One region of the Salmonella sp. GDC200615 genome, then DNA from elsewhere that is predicted to be linked to it. Evidence: riboswitches for the same ligand, from Rfam matches in the RefSeq annotation. Region 1 holds a riboswitch; the other holds the start of a gene.
The links. Region 1 has a riboswitch for thiamine pyrophosphate ahead of thiM (hydroxyethylthiazole kinase). Riboswitches for the same ligand answer to the same signal wherever they lie in the genome.
Positions count from the first base shown of each region.

Region 2: another riboswitch for thiamine pyrophosphate. It lies ahead of thiB (thiamine ABC transporter substrate binding subunit); the one in region 1 lies ahead of thiM (hydroxyethylthiazole kinase).

Region 1 covers NZ_CP192247.1:1,667,037-1,672,905, forward strand. The annotation lists partial or broken gene ACQ29O_RS07735 (fimbrial biogenesis outer membrane usher protein) at 1-837, shown strand, start outside; partial or broken gene ACQ29O_RS07740 (fimbrial protein) at 853-1,875, shown strand; gene rcnB (Ni(II)/Co(II) efflux transporter accessory subunit RcnB) at 1,919-2,233, opposite strand; TPP riboswitch at 2,515-2,611, shown strand; gene thiM (hydroxyethylthiazole kinase) at 2,643-3,440, shown strand; gene thiD (bifunctional hydroxymethylpyrimidine kinase/phosphomethylpyrimidine kinase) at 3,427-4,227, shown strand; gene ACQ29O_RS07760 (GntR family transcriptional regulator) at 4,263-5,009, shown strand; gene ACQ29O_RS07765 (PfkB family carbohydrate kinase) at 4,983-5,869, opposite strand, start outside.
Region 2 covers NZ_CP192247.1:998,052-1,003,920, reverse strand. The annotation lists gene leuC (3-isopropylmalate dehydratase large subunit) at 1-468, shown strand, start outside; gene leuD (3-isopropylmalate dehydratase small subunit) at 479-1,084, shown strand; gene ACQ29O_RS04720 (DUF5339 family protein) at 1,138-1,419, opposite strand; gene sgrT (glucose uptake inhibitor SgrT) at 1,738-1,860, opposite strand; gene sgrR (HTH-type transcriptional regulator SgrR) at 1,953-3,611, shown strand; TPP riboswitch at 3,658-3,757, shown strand; gene thiB (thiamine ABC transporter substrate binding subunit) at 3,789-4,772, shown strand; gene thiP (thiamine/thiamine pyrophosphate ABC transporter permease ThiP) at 4,748-5,869, shown strand, end outside.

The DNA.
Region 1 (5,869 bases):
GATAAGCGCTTTAATATCTATTTATCGATTCCCTTAACATGGGGATTAAAGGAGAATGGGGGAAATCGTGATATCCATTTATCGAATTCCACCACCTTTGACGATCAAGGTTATGAGGCGAATAACACCAGCCTTAGCGGCACGTTCGGTAATCGCGATCAGTTTAATTATACGACTAACCTCAGCCAGCAGCGACAGGAACACCAAACGACATTCGGGGGATCGGTAACCTGGAACGCCCCGCTGGCGACAGTCGGCGGCAGTTACAGCCAGTCCAATAAATACCATCAGGTGGGCGGAAATATTCAGGGAGGGCTGGTTGCATGGGCCGATGGCGTGCATTTAGCCTCTCGCCTTAATGATACTATCGCGATTATTAACGCGCCGTACCTGGAGGGCGCGGCGGTGCAGGGGCGTCCCTATTTACGTACCAATGCAAAAGGTTATGCCGTATTTGAAGCATTGACGCCATACCGGCAAAATTTTATCTCTCTTGATGTCTCTGAGAGTGAAAGCGATGTCGCCCTGTTGGGAAATCGAAAAGTTACAGTGCCTTATCGCGGAGCCGTAGTATTGGTTCATTTTGAAACAGAGACCAGTAAACCTTTTTATTTCCTGGCGCGGCGCGCAGATGGCGAGCCTTTAACATTTGGTTATGAAGTGGAAGATGACGAGGGAAATAATGTAGGACTGGTAGGTCAGGGGAGCCGGGTATTTATTCGTACTGAAAAGGTTCCCATTTCGGTAAAAATCGCAACAGATAAACAACAGGGTCTTTTCTGTAAGATCACTTTTGATAAACAGATTGATGAAAATAACGTTTATATTTGTCGGTAATCTTTAGGTGACGCCATGAAAAGACTACTATTTTTATTAATGATGATGCAGTTTACGCAGTTGGGTTACGCGGCGTGTAATGCGACCTTAACCAACACGAAGGATTATACGATTCAATCCGACAGCTTAATGCTGGGGGGGGGAGGAGTCAGCCATTATTACAAATGGTTTCACAGATGCCAATTGTTCTAATAGTGATGTTGTGACTAAATTAGAGACATCCGATCATATTATCGGTATGGGACCGAATGACAGTGTTAAGTTAAAGTTAAAAGTTGAATGGCAGAGCAGTAGTGCGATAAATATGCGCAATCAAAACGGTGTAATTGAAGCCCCCTATAAGATAACGATTTCAGAAATAAACTCACTGGAGGCGGTGACTGTGTCTGCCAGGGGGGGTACTCGGTTACGATAGATAATATAACGGTGATGTCGGGTGCAAAGAATCAATGGAGCAGTAGCGATTGGGTGGTATTTATTTTAAGATATATTGGCTGTTGGGGGAATAGAGAGTGTGTTGCAAACGTTATCACTGATCTGAATGGGAAAGGCGTTTATAAAGCCAGTTTAACGATAAATTACAACCGTAAAGAAACTACCTGCGCCCCCCAGAATCTCACCATCACACTGGACCCGGTGCCTATGACTAAACTCCGTGCTAAAGGAGAGGTTAGTGAGTTTTCTAAGCAGGGTGATATTATTCTGGATTGCAAAAATCAGGTGCGGAATGCGATGCTGACATCACGGCAAATAGCGGTAAATCTACGTAGTGATTTAGTCTGGGATGAGAATGAAGCAGTCCTGAAACCGGATAACGATAATGGCGTTGGGTTTATCTTAAGAGATTCAAATCGGAGCCTGCTTAAAATAAACAAAGGAGTAGCGATAAATAGTATTTTCAAAACCTATGCCAAAGGCAGCGCAGTGAATTCGGTGGAAGCTATTCCTGTCTTTGCCACATATTATGTTCTCGATCCTGCAAAAGTTAAAGCGGGGCCATTACAATCGAAAGCATTAATCGTGGTATCTTATAATTAAATTTATGCGGTACGCACTCTTTATAGAAAGAGTGCGTATATCATTATCGATGATAAAAAATCTCGCCATCATAGGCTTTGATAATTTTTCCATCGGTATCGTTAATCAGTACATACGCGCCGCCCATATAGGTCCAGTGAGTACCGGCATCTGGCGCGGGCAGATTACGTAATTTCCACTGTTTAATATTATACTCATCGGTGCGGTACATTTGCGGAACGGTATCGCCGGGCTTGAAGTGGGTGAAGTCGGCGATAAAGCTTTTTAACTCATATTGATCAATGCCCGTTGTCGCGGGGGCGGCCCATGCAAAACTGGTTGCAAGCAACAGCGCGCAAGGCAGCAACTTACTTTTCATATTTTTACCCTCCACATATGCGGGTCAGTTAACATCGTGTGTATCATTTCTGCTGGTGGCGTATCTGACAAGCGCTATTTTGTTATCTCACGCCCCTTTTCGTAAAAAGTGTAAACGAAAGCGTCGTGCAGCAACATATCCGCCAGCAAGTTTGCCAGAACCGAATAGGTTTTGAGAACTATCTGATAACGCTGAAATTATCGTCCGCGGCTGGCTGTAAATTTACATTGTCTGGCGCAGACAGTATGCTTAATAGCGAAACCCCGCTTAACACGGTGGGGCTTGACGACTCGGGGTGCCCTTCTTTGTGAAGGCTGAGAAATACCCGTACCACCTGATCTGGATAATGCCAGCGTAGGGAAGTCTGACACTGCTCGTGTCCCTTCTTCACGCGGGCAGGAGCTGAACCATGCAGCCTGACCTGCACTGCCGCACGCTTGCGGCGCATACGTTAAAACACTTTCGCGCGCTCTCCCCGCTTACGCACTGTATGACGAATGACGTCGTACAAACGTTTACCGCCAATACGTTGCTGGCGCTGGGCGCTTCACCCGCCATGGTGATTGATCCTGTCGAGGCCAGACCGTTTGCCGCCATCGCCAACGCCTTGCTGATTAATGTCGGAACATTAACTGCCTCACGCGCTGACGCGATGCGTGCGGCGGTAGAAAGCGCTTATGATGCCAAAACGCCGTGGACGCTTGATCCTGTCGCGGTGGGCGCGCTGGAATTTCGTCGGCGATTTTGCCTGGATCTCTTGTCCCTGCGCCCGGCGGCAATACGCGGCAACGCCTCGGAAATCCTGGCGTTATCCGGCATGGCGCTGGGCGGACGTGGCGTAGATACCACCGAGGCGGCGTTGGCCGCACTGCCTGCGGCGCAGGCGCTGGCGCGTCAGATAGACTGCATCGTTGTGGTTACCGGAGAGATAGATTACGTCACTAATGGTCAGCGCACGCTGAGCATTCCCGGCGGCGATCCGTTAATGACTCGCATTGTAGGCACCGGCTGCGCGTTGTCGGCGGTCGTCGCCGCCAGTTGCGCGTTACCGGGCGCCGCGCTGGACAATGTCGCGTTGGCCTGCTGCTGGATGAAACTGGCTGGACAGGCTGCGGCAGAGCGTAGCGAAGGACCTGGTAGCTTCATCCCGGCTTTTCTTGATGCGCTCTATCATCTGGATGTGGAGGCGGCCAATGCAACGAATTAACGCGCTGACGATTGCCGGCACCGATCCCAGCGGCGGGGCCGGTATCCAGGCGGATCTCAAGACCTTTTCCGCGCTGGGCGCATATGGCTGTTCGGTCATCACCGCGCTGGTGGCGCAAAATACCTGTGGCGTACAGTCGGTGTACCGGATAGAGCCGGACTTTGTCGCCGCTCAACTTGATTCCGTGTTCAGCGATGTGCGCATTGATACCACAAAAATCGGCATGCTGGCGGAAACCGATATTGTCGAGGCCGTGGCGGAGCGACTACAGCGTCATCATGTACGTAATGTGGTGCTGGATACGGTGATGCTGGCGAAAAGCGGCGATCCGCTGCTCTCGCCCTCTGCGATAGAAACATTACGCGTCCGGCTGTTGCCACAGGTATCGCTGATTACGCCTAATTTGCCGGAAGCCGCAGCGTTGCTGGATGCGCCCCATGCACGTACGGAACAGGAGATGCTGGCGCAGGGGCGGGCGTTACTGGCGATGGGGTGTGAAGCGGTATTGATGAAAGGCGGGCATTTAGAGGATGCGCAAAGCCCGGACTGGCTCTTTACCCGTGAGGGCGAGCAACGTTTTAGCGCGCCGCGTGTGAACACCAAAAATACGCATGGGACGGGCTGTACGCTGTCGGCGGCGCTGGCGGCGTTACGGCCCCGGCATCGCTGTTGGGGAGAGACGGTAAACGAGGCGAAGGCATGGCTTTCGGCGGCGCTGGCGCAGGCGGACACGCTGGAAGTGGGGAAGGGCATTGGTCCGGTACATCATTTCCACGCGTGGTGGTAGTATACTGCCTACAGACCCGTCGTCAGGAAAGATAAATGGAACAAGCGCATACCCGGCTCATCGCGCAACTGAATGAACGAATTTCAGCGGCGGATAATACGCCGCTATACATGAAATTCGCCCAGACGGTAAAGGATGCCGTGCGCAGCGGTATTCTTGAGCACGGTAATATTTTGCCTGGCGAACGCGATCTCAGCCAGCTTACCGGCGTCTCGCGCATCACGGTACGAAAAGCGATGCAGGCGCTGGAAGAAGAGGGGGTCGTCACGCGCGCCCGCGGCTACGGTACGCAAATCAATAATATCTTTGAATATTCCCTGAAAGAGGCGCGGGGATTTTCTCAGCAGGTTGTCTTGCGCGGCAAAAAACCGGATACGCTATGGGTTAACAAACGCGTGGTAAGTTGTCCGGATGAGGTCGCGCAGCATCTGGCGATCCCCGCAGGCAGCGACGTCTTTTTACTCAAACGCATTCGTTATGTTGATGAGGACGCGGTATCGATTGAAGAGTCCTGGGTGCCCGCGCATCTGATTCATGATGTCGACGCGATTGGCATTTCGCTGTATGACTATTTTCGTCGCCAGCACATTTACCCTCAGCGTACCCGATCCCGCGTCAGCGCCCGGATGCCGGATGATGAGTTTCAGTCGCATATTCAAATGGATGGTAAAGTGCCGGTGCTGGTGATTAAGCAGGTGGCGCTCGATCAGCAGCAGCGGCCTATTGAATACAGCATCAGTTATTGTCGTAGCGACCTATACGTTTTTGTGTGCGAGGAGTAGCGCCTCGCGCGTGGGCGCGCAGTCGCCGCCGCGATGCCCGACCACCCAGCTCGCCACCGCATTTCCCAGCAGTACGGCATCCGCGAGCGACCAGCCTGACGCCAGTCCTGCCAGCACGCCGCCAGCATGGCTGTCGCCTGCGCCGATGGTATCCACCACGGTTGCCGGAAACGCTGGCACAACGCCGGAAGATTGCGCGCTAAAATACCACGCTCCGTCTTTATCGTGGCGCACCACCAGCGGCGCGGAAAAGCGTTTTACCCATGCTTCGCCGAAAGTGCGGGTATCGGTCGCAAGCCCGGCGCGTTCCGCGGCGATGATGGCTTCCTGGCGATTGAGGGATACGATGGGCCGGCAGGCCATAATGCGCGCCATTGCATCGTCTGTAATATCACCGATTCGCGGGCCAAAATCGATAAAAGGCGTTACATCGTCGACGGTTTCCAGCCACTGGATCAGTGGCTCGCCACAGGACGAGGCCAGTTGATAGCCGGACAGGTAGACAAGACTGCCCCGCGGTGTCCTGAGCTGCGACAGCCAGTCCGCATTCCACTGGTTTTCCACGCCGCTAAAAGACATAAACGTGCGTTCGCCATCCGGTTCGACTAACGCCAGACACCAGCCGTTATCTCCTTCAACCGCGTCAATCACGCTGGATAATCCCTCTTTTGCCAGACGGCGGCGAATCCTCTCCGCCCACACGCCCTGGCCCAGCGGCAGCGCATTGCTGGCGTCAATCCCCAGTCGTTTCAACGCCACGGCAATATTCAGCGCACAGCCGCCGACATTGACGCTCTGTTGTTGCAGTTCAATATCGCCTCCGCGACGCGGCAACGTCCAGGCGTCGGCAATGATATCGA
Region 2 (5,869 bases), 670 kb from region 1:
GATCCGGTTGAGCGCGCCAGCGCCGAAAAAGCGCTGGCTTATATGGGCTTACAGCCGGGCGTACCGTTAACGGACGTTGCTATTGATAAAGTCTTTATCGGCTCTTGTACCAATTCGCGTATTGAAGATTTGCGCGCGGCGGCGGAAGTCGCCAAAGGGCGCAAAGTTGCGCCTGGCGTGCAGGCGCTGGTGGTGCCGGGTTCAGGTCCGGTGAAAGCGCAGGCGGAAGCGGAAGGTCTGGACAAGATCTTTATCGAAGCAGGATTTGAATGGCGCTTACCGGGCTGTTCCATGTGCCTGGCCATGAATAATGACCGCCTGAACCCGGGCGAGCGCTGCGCCTCCACCAGCAACCGTAACTTTGAAGGCCGTCAGGGCCGCGGGGGTCGCACGCATTTAGTCAGCCCGGCGATGGCCGCCGCTGCCGCCGTTACCGGCCACTTCGCCGACATTCGCAGCATCAAATAAGGAAACTACCATGGCAGAGAAATTTACCCAGCATACCGGCCTGGTTGTCCCACTGGATGCCGCCAACGTCGATACCGATGCAATTATCCCTAAACAGTTTTTGCAGAAGGTTACGCGCACCGGTTTTGGCGCCCATCTGTTTAACGACTGGCGCTTCCTGGACGAAAAGGGCCAACAGCCAAATCCGGAATTCGTGTTGAACTTTCCGGAATATCAAGGCGCGTCGATTCTGTTGGCGCGGGAAAACTTTGGCTGCGGCTCGTCACGCGAACACGCGCCGTGGGCGTTGACCGATTACGGCTTTAAAGTGGTGATCGCGCCAAGCTTCGCCGACATCTTCTACGGCAACAGCTTTAACAACCAACTGCTGCCGGTAACCCTGAGCGACGCACAGGTCGATGAGCTGTTTGCTCTGGTGAAAGCCAATCCGGGCATTAAATTTGAAGTGGATCTGGAAGCACAGGTGGTGAAAGCAGGCGATAAGACCTACAGCTTTAAAATCGACGACTTCCGCCGCCACTGCATGTTGAACGGTCTGGACAGCATTGGGCTGACGCTGCAGCACGAAGACGCGATTGCCGAGTACGAAGACAAGCAGCCTGAGTTTATGCGTTGATACCAAAACGACCAGCAATAAGCGATACTCATCGCTTATTGCTGGTATCTATCTTATTTTAATCCCAGAGCCTGTTTAATCTGAACCATTGACGCCAGAGCCTGCTTACACGCAGCATCCTGGTCAGATGCAGCTACAGTTTCCAACTGTTTTTTTGACGCTTCGAGTTGAGGCTTCATCGCGTCAAATTGCTGTTTTGCCTGTTCACTCGTTGCTGCAGCCTGCTCAACCAGGGCATCAATATCATTAAAATATTGCTGACAACTTTCAGCCATTGCCGCGAAAGAGGAATTGGACATAGCAAAAAGCGCTGCAAGCAAAAAAACCTTTTTCATTATCATTCCTTTGTACTAAACACGTTAAAGCACCATGCGATAACGCGTATAAGATTAGCGATGATAAAAATAAAAAAAGTCTGTTTCAGTACCATGCAAAATGGCGCTTGTCACGCAACATTACACGTCTTTTACTCGCCCGGTCATCACCTGCGTGACCACAGAAACCGCCGTATAAATCCCGTTGAGACGCCGTCCCATCGTCGTCATCCAGAAACAGCCGAAATAAAAAAAGCCAGCAGATATTATCTGCTGGCGGGTGATTTTAGGCTATCGCCTACACCAATACTCAGTCACACATGATGTCTGCAATTGGCTTCAATCGGTCGCCTCCCACTGCATCAGTTCCGCTAGCATTTTTAAGCGCTGCGGCGCGCTCAGGCAAGCCAGCCAGGACGTTTTTTCCGTCGCGGCAAAATATCTCAACCAGAACTGGCGCATAGTGACCTCTTCCTCTTGCTTCATCGAAAGATATTATTGGCCTAATATAGGGATAATAAAATTGCTGAGTTTTTCATCGGAGTTCCCCTTTTATGCCCTCAGGTCGCCTGCAACAACAATTTATCCGTCTCTGGCAATGTTGTGACGGTAAAACGCAAGACACCACGCTTAATGAGCTGGCGGATCTGCTGAACTGTTCGCGTCGCCATATGCGTACGCTGCTAAATACGATGCAGGCGCGCGGTTGGCTAACATGGGAAGCTGAGGTTGGACGCGGAAAGCGTTCGCGTCTGACGTTCCTGTATACCGGACTGGCGCTGCAACAGCAGCGGGCGGAAGACCTGCTGGAACAAGATCGAATCGATCAACTGGTACAACTGGTCGGCGATAAAAGCGCTGTCAGGCAAATGCTGATTTCCCATCTGGGACGCAGCTTCCGCCAGGGGCGGCATATTCTGCGGGTTCTTTACTATCGTCCGATGCACAATCTCCTGCCGGGAACCGCATTACGTCGCTCGGAAACTCATATTGCCCGGCAAATTTTCAGTTCGCTCACGCGGGTAAATGAGGAAAACGGGGAACTGGAAGCGGACATTGCGCACCACTGGCAGCAAATTTCCCCTTTACTGTGGCGCTTCTACCTGCGCCCCGGCATTCATTTTCATCATGGCCGCGAGCTGGAGATGGAAGATGTCATCACCTCGCTGACGCGTATCAATACGCTTCCGCTTTACTCGCACATCACAAAGATAGACTCCCCTACCGCGTGGACGCTGGATATTCATCTTTCCCAGCCGGATCGCTGGTTGCCGTGGCTGCTGGGCCAGGTCCCGGCGATGATTTTGCCGCGGGAGTGGGAAACGCTGGCTAATTTCGCCAGCCACCCTATCGGCACCGGGCCTTATGCCGTGCGGCGTAATACGCCAAACCAGCTCAAGATACTCGCCTTTGATGATTACTTCGGCTATCGGGCGTTGATAGACGAAGTGAATGTCTGGGTACTGCCGGATATCAGTGAAGAACCGGCCTGCGGCTTGATGCTGGAAGGGCCGATACAAGGCGGTGAAAAAGCGATAGAAAGCCGACTGGAAGAGGGGTGCTATTACCTGCTATTCGACGCCAGAACGCCGCGCGGCGCGCATCTGCAGGTCAGAGAATGGGTAAGCCACGTCCTCTCCCCCACCAATTTACTCTATCATGCCGATGAACCGCTACAGCAGCTCTGGTTCCCGGCCTATGGGCTTTTACCGCGCTGGCATCACGCCCGTCCAGGCCCGGGCGAAAAACCCGCCGGGCTGGAAACCCTCACGCTGACCTTCTATCGCGAACACATTGAGCACCGGGTTATCGCCCGTATCATGAGCGCGCTTCTGGCTGAACATCAGGTGCATCTGCATATTCAGGAGATCGACTACGATCAATGGCACGCCGGCGACATCGAAAGCGATATCTGGCTCAATAGCGCTAACTTTACGCTGCCGCTGGATTTCTCGCTGTTCGCGCACTTGTGCGAAGTACCGCTCTTGCAGAACTGCATTCCGCGCGACTGGCAGGACGACGCCGCGCAGTGGCGCGCTGGCGAGATGAACCTGGCGAACTGGTGCCAGCAACTGCTGGCCAACAAAGCGATTGTGCCGTTGATCCACCACTGGCTGATTATCCAGGGACAACGCAGTATGCGCGGGCTGCGCATGAATACCCTCGGCTGGTTTGATTTTAAATCGGCGTGGTTTGCGCCGCCAGATCCTTAACGCCAGCTCTTGATTGCTGCCCGGCAACAAAATCACTACACTAACGCCGAACTCAACGGGGTGCCGCGCTCATGCGCGCGCTGAGAAAATACCCGTCGAACCTGATCCGGATAATGCCGGCGAAGGGATTTGAGGCTACCTCTCAAGTCCTTTGCCACTCTTTAACTGAGGTGCAAAGTGTTAAAAAAATATCTTCCGCTTTTACTCCTGTGCGCGGCGCCTGCTTTCGCCAAACCCGTTCTCACCGTCTATACCTACGACTCGTTCGCCGCCGACTGGGGGCCAGGCCCGGCGGTGAAAAAAGCGTTTGAAGCCGATTGCAACTGCGAGCTGAAACTGGTGGCGCTGGAGGATGGCGTTTCGCTGCTCAACCGCCTGCGGATGGAGGGGAAGAACAGCAAAGCCGATGTGGTGTTGGGGCTGGACAATAATCTGCTGGAAGCGGCCACGCAAACTAAACTCTTTGCCAAAAGCGGCGTGGCGAATGAGGCGGTCAAGGTGCCCGGCGGCTGGAAAAACGACACATTTGTGCCGTTCGATTACGGCTATTTCGCCTTTGTCTACGATAAAAGCAAGCTGAAAAATCCGCCGAAAAGCCTGAAAGAACTGGTCGAGAGCGATCAAAAATGGCGGGTAATTTATCAGGACCCGCGTACCAGTACGCCAGGGCTGGGGCTGTTACTGTGGATGCGCAAAGTCTATGGCGATAACGCGCCGCAGGCCTGGCAAAAACTGGCGGCCAAAACGGTGACGGTGACGAAAGGCTGGAGCGAGGCCTACGGCTTATTTCTGAAAGGTGAAAGCGATTTGGTGCTCAGTTACACCACCTCTCCGGCGTATCACATTATTGAAGAGAAGAAGGACAATTACGCCGCCGCGAACTTCAGCGAAGGCCATTACTTACAGGTAGAAGTCGCGGCGCGTACCGTCGCCAGTAAGCAGCCGGAACTGGCGGAGAAATTCCTCAAATTTATGGTTTCTCCGGCGTTTCAGAACGCCATACCCACCGGCAACTGGATGTACCCGGTAGCGGACGTCTCCTTACCAGCAGGGTTTGAATCATTGGCCAAACCCGCCACAACGCTGGAATTCACGCCGCAACAAGTGGCAGCACAACGCCAGGCATGGATTAGCGAATGGCAACGCGCCGTCAGCCGTTAATTCCCGGCTGGCTGATTCCGGGGCTGTGCGCCGCCGCGCTGATGATAACCGTCTCGCTGGCGGCCTTTCTGGCGCTTTGGCTGAACGCGCCGTCGGGCGCGTGGTCGACAATCTGGCGGGATAGCTACCTGTGGCATGTGGTGCGCTTCTCATTCTGGCAGGCGTTTCTGTCCGCAGTGCTGTCTGTGGTCCCGGCGGTTTTTCTCGCCCGCGCGCTTTATCGACGCCGTTTTCCTGGACGTCTGGCGCTGCTGCGTCTGTGCGCCATGACGCTGATTCTGCCGGTACTGGTTGCCGTGTTCGGTATTCTTAGCGTGTATGGCCGTCAGGGCTGGCTGGCCTCGCTGTGGCAGATGCTGGGGCTTCAGTGGACATTCTCCCCCTACGGCTTGCAGGGCATTTTACTGGCGCACGTCTTTTTTAACCTGCCAATGGCGAGCCGTTTGTTGCTGCAATCTTTGGAAAGCATTCCCGGCGAGCAGCGCCAGCTCGCCGCCCAGCTCGGTATGCGCGGCTGGCATTTTTTCCGTTTTGTCGAATGGCCGTGGCTGCGCCGCCAAATTCCGCCCGTCGCGGCGCTGATTTTTATGCTCTGCTTCGCCAGTTTCGCAACGGTTCTGTCGCTCGGCGGCGGCCCGCAGGCCACCACTATCGAACTGGCTATCTTTCAGGCGCTTAGTTATGACTACGATCCCGCCCGCGCGGCGATGCTGGCATTAATCCAGATGGTCTGCTGCCTGGCGCTGGTACTGCTAAGCCAACGGCTGAGCAAAGCGATTGCGCCGGGGATGACGCTGACGCAGGGTTGGCGCGATCCTGACGATCGTCTCCACAGCCGTCTGACGGACGCCTTATTAATCGTGCTGGCGCTGCTGCTGCTGCTTCCGCCGCTGGTCGCCGTGGTGGTCGATGGCGTCAACCGCAGCCTGCCGGAGGTGCTGGCGCAACCCATTCTGTGGCAGGCTGTCTGGACATCGCTACGCATTGCGCTGGCGGCGGGCGTTCTGTGTGTGGTGCTGACCATGATGCTACTGTGGAGTAGCCGCGAGCTACGCCAACGCCAGCAAGTCTTCGCCGGACAAACGCTGGAACTCAGC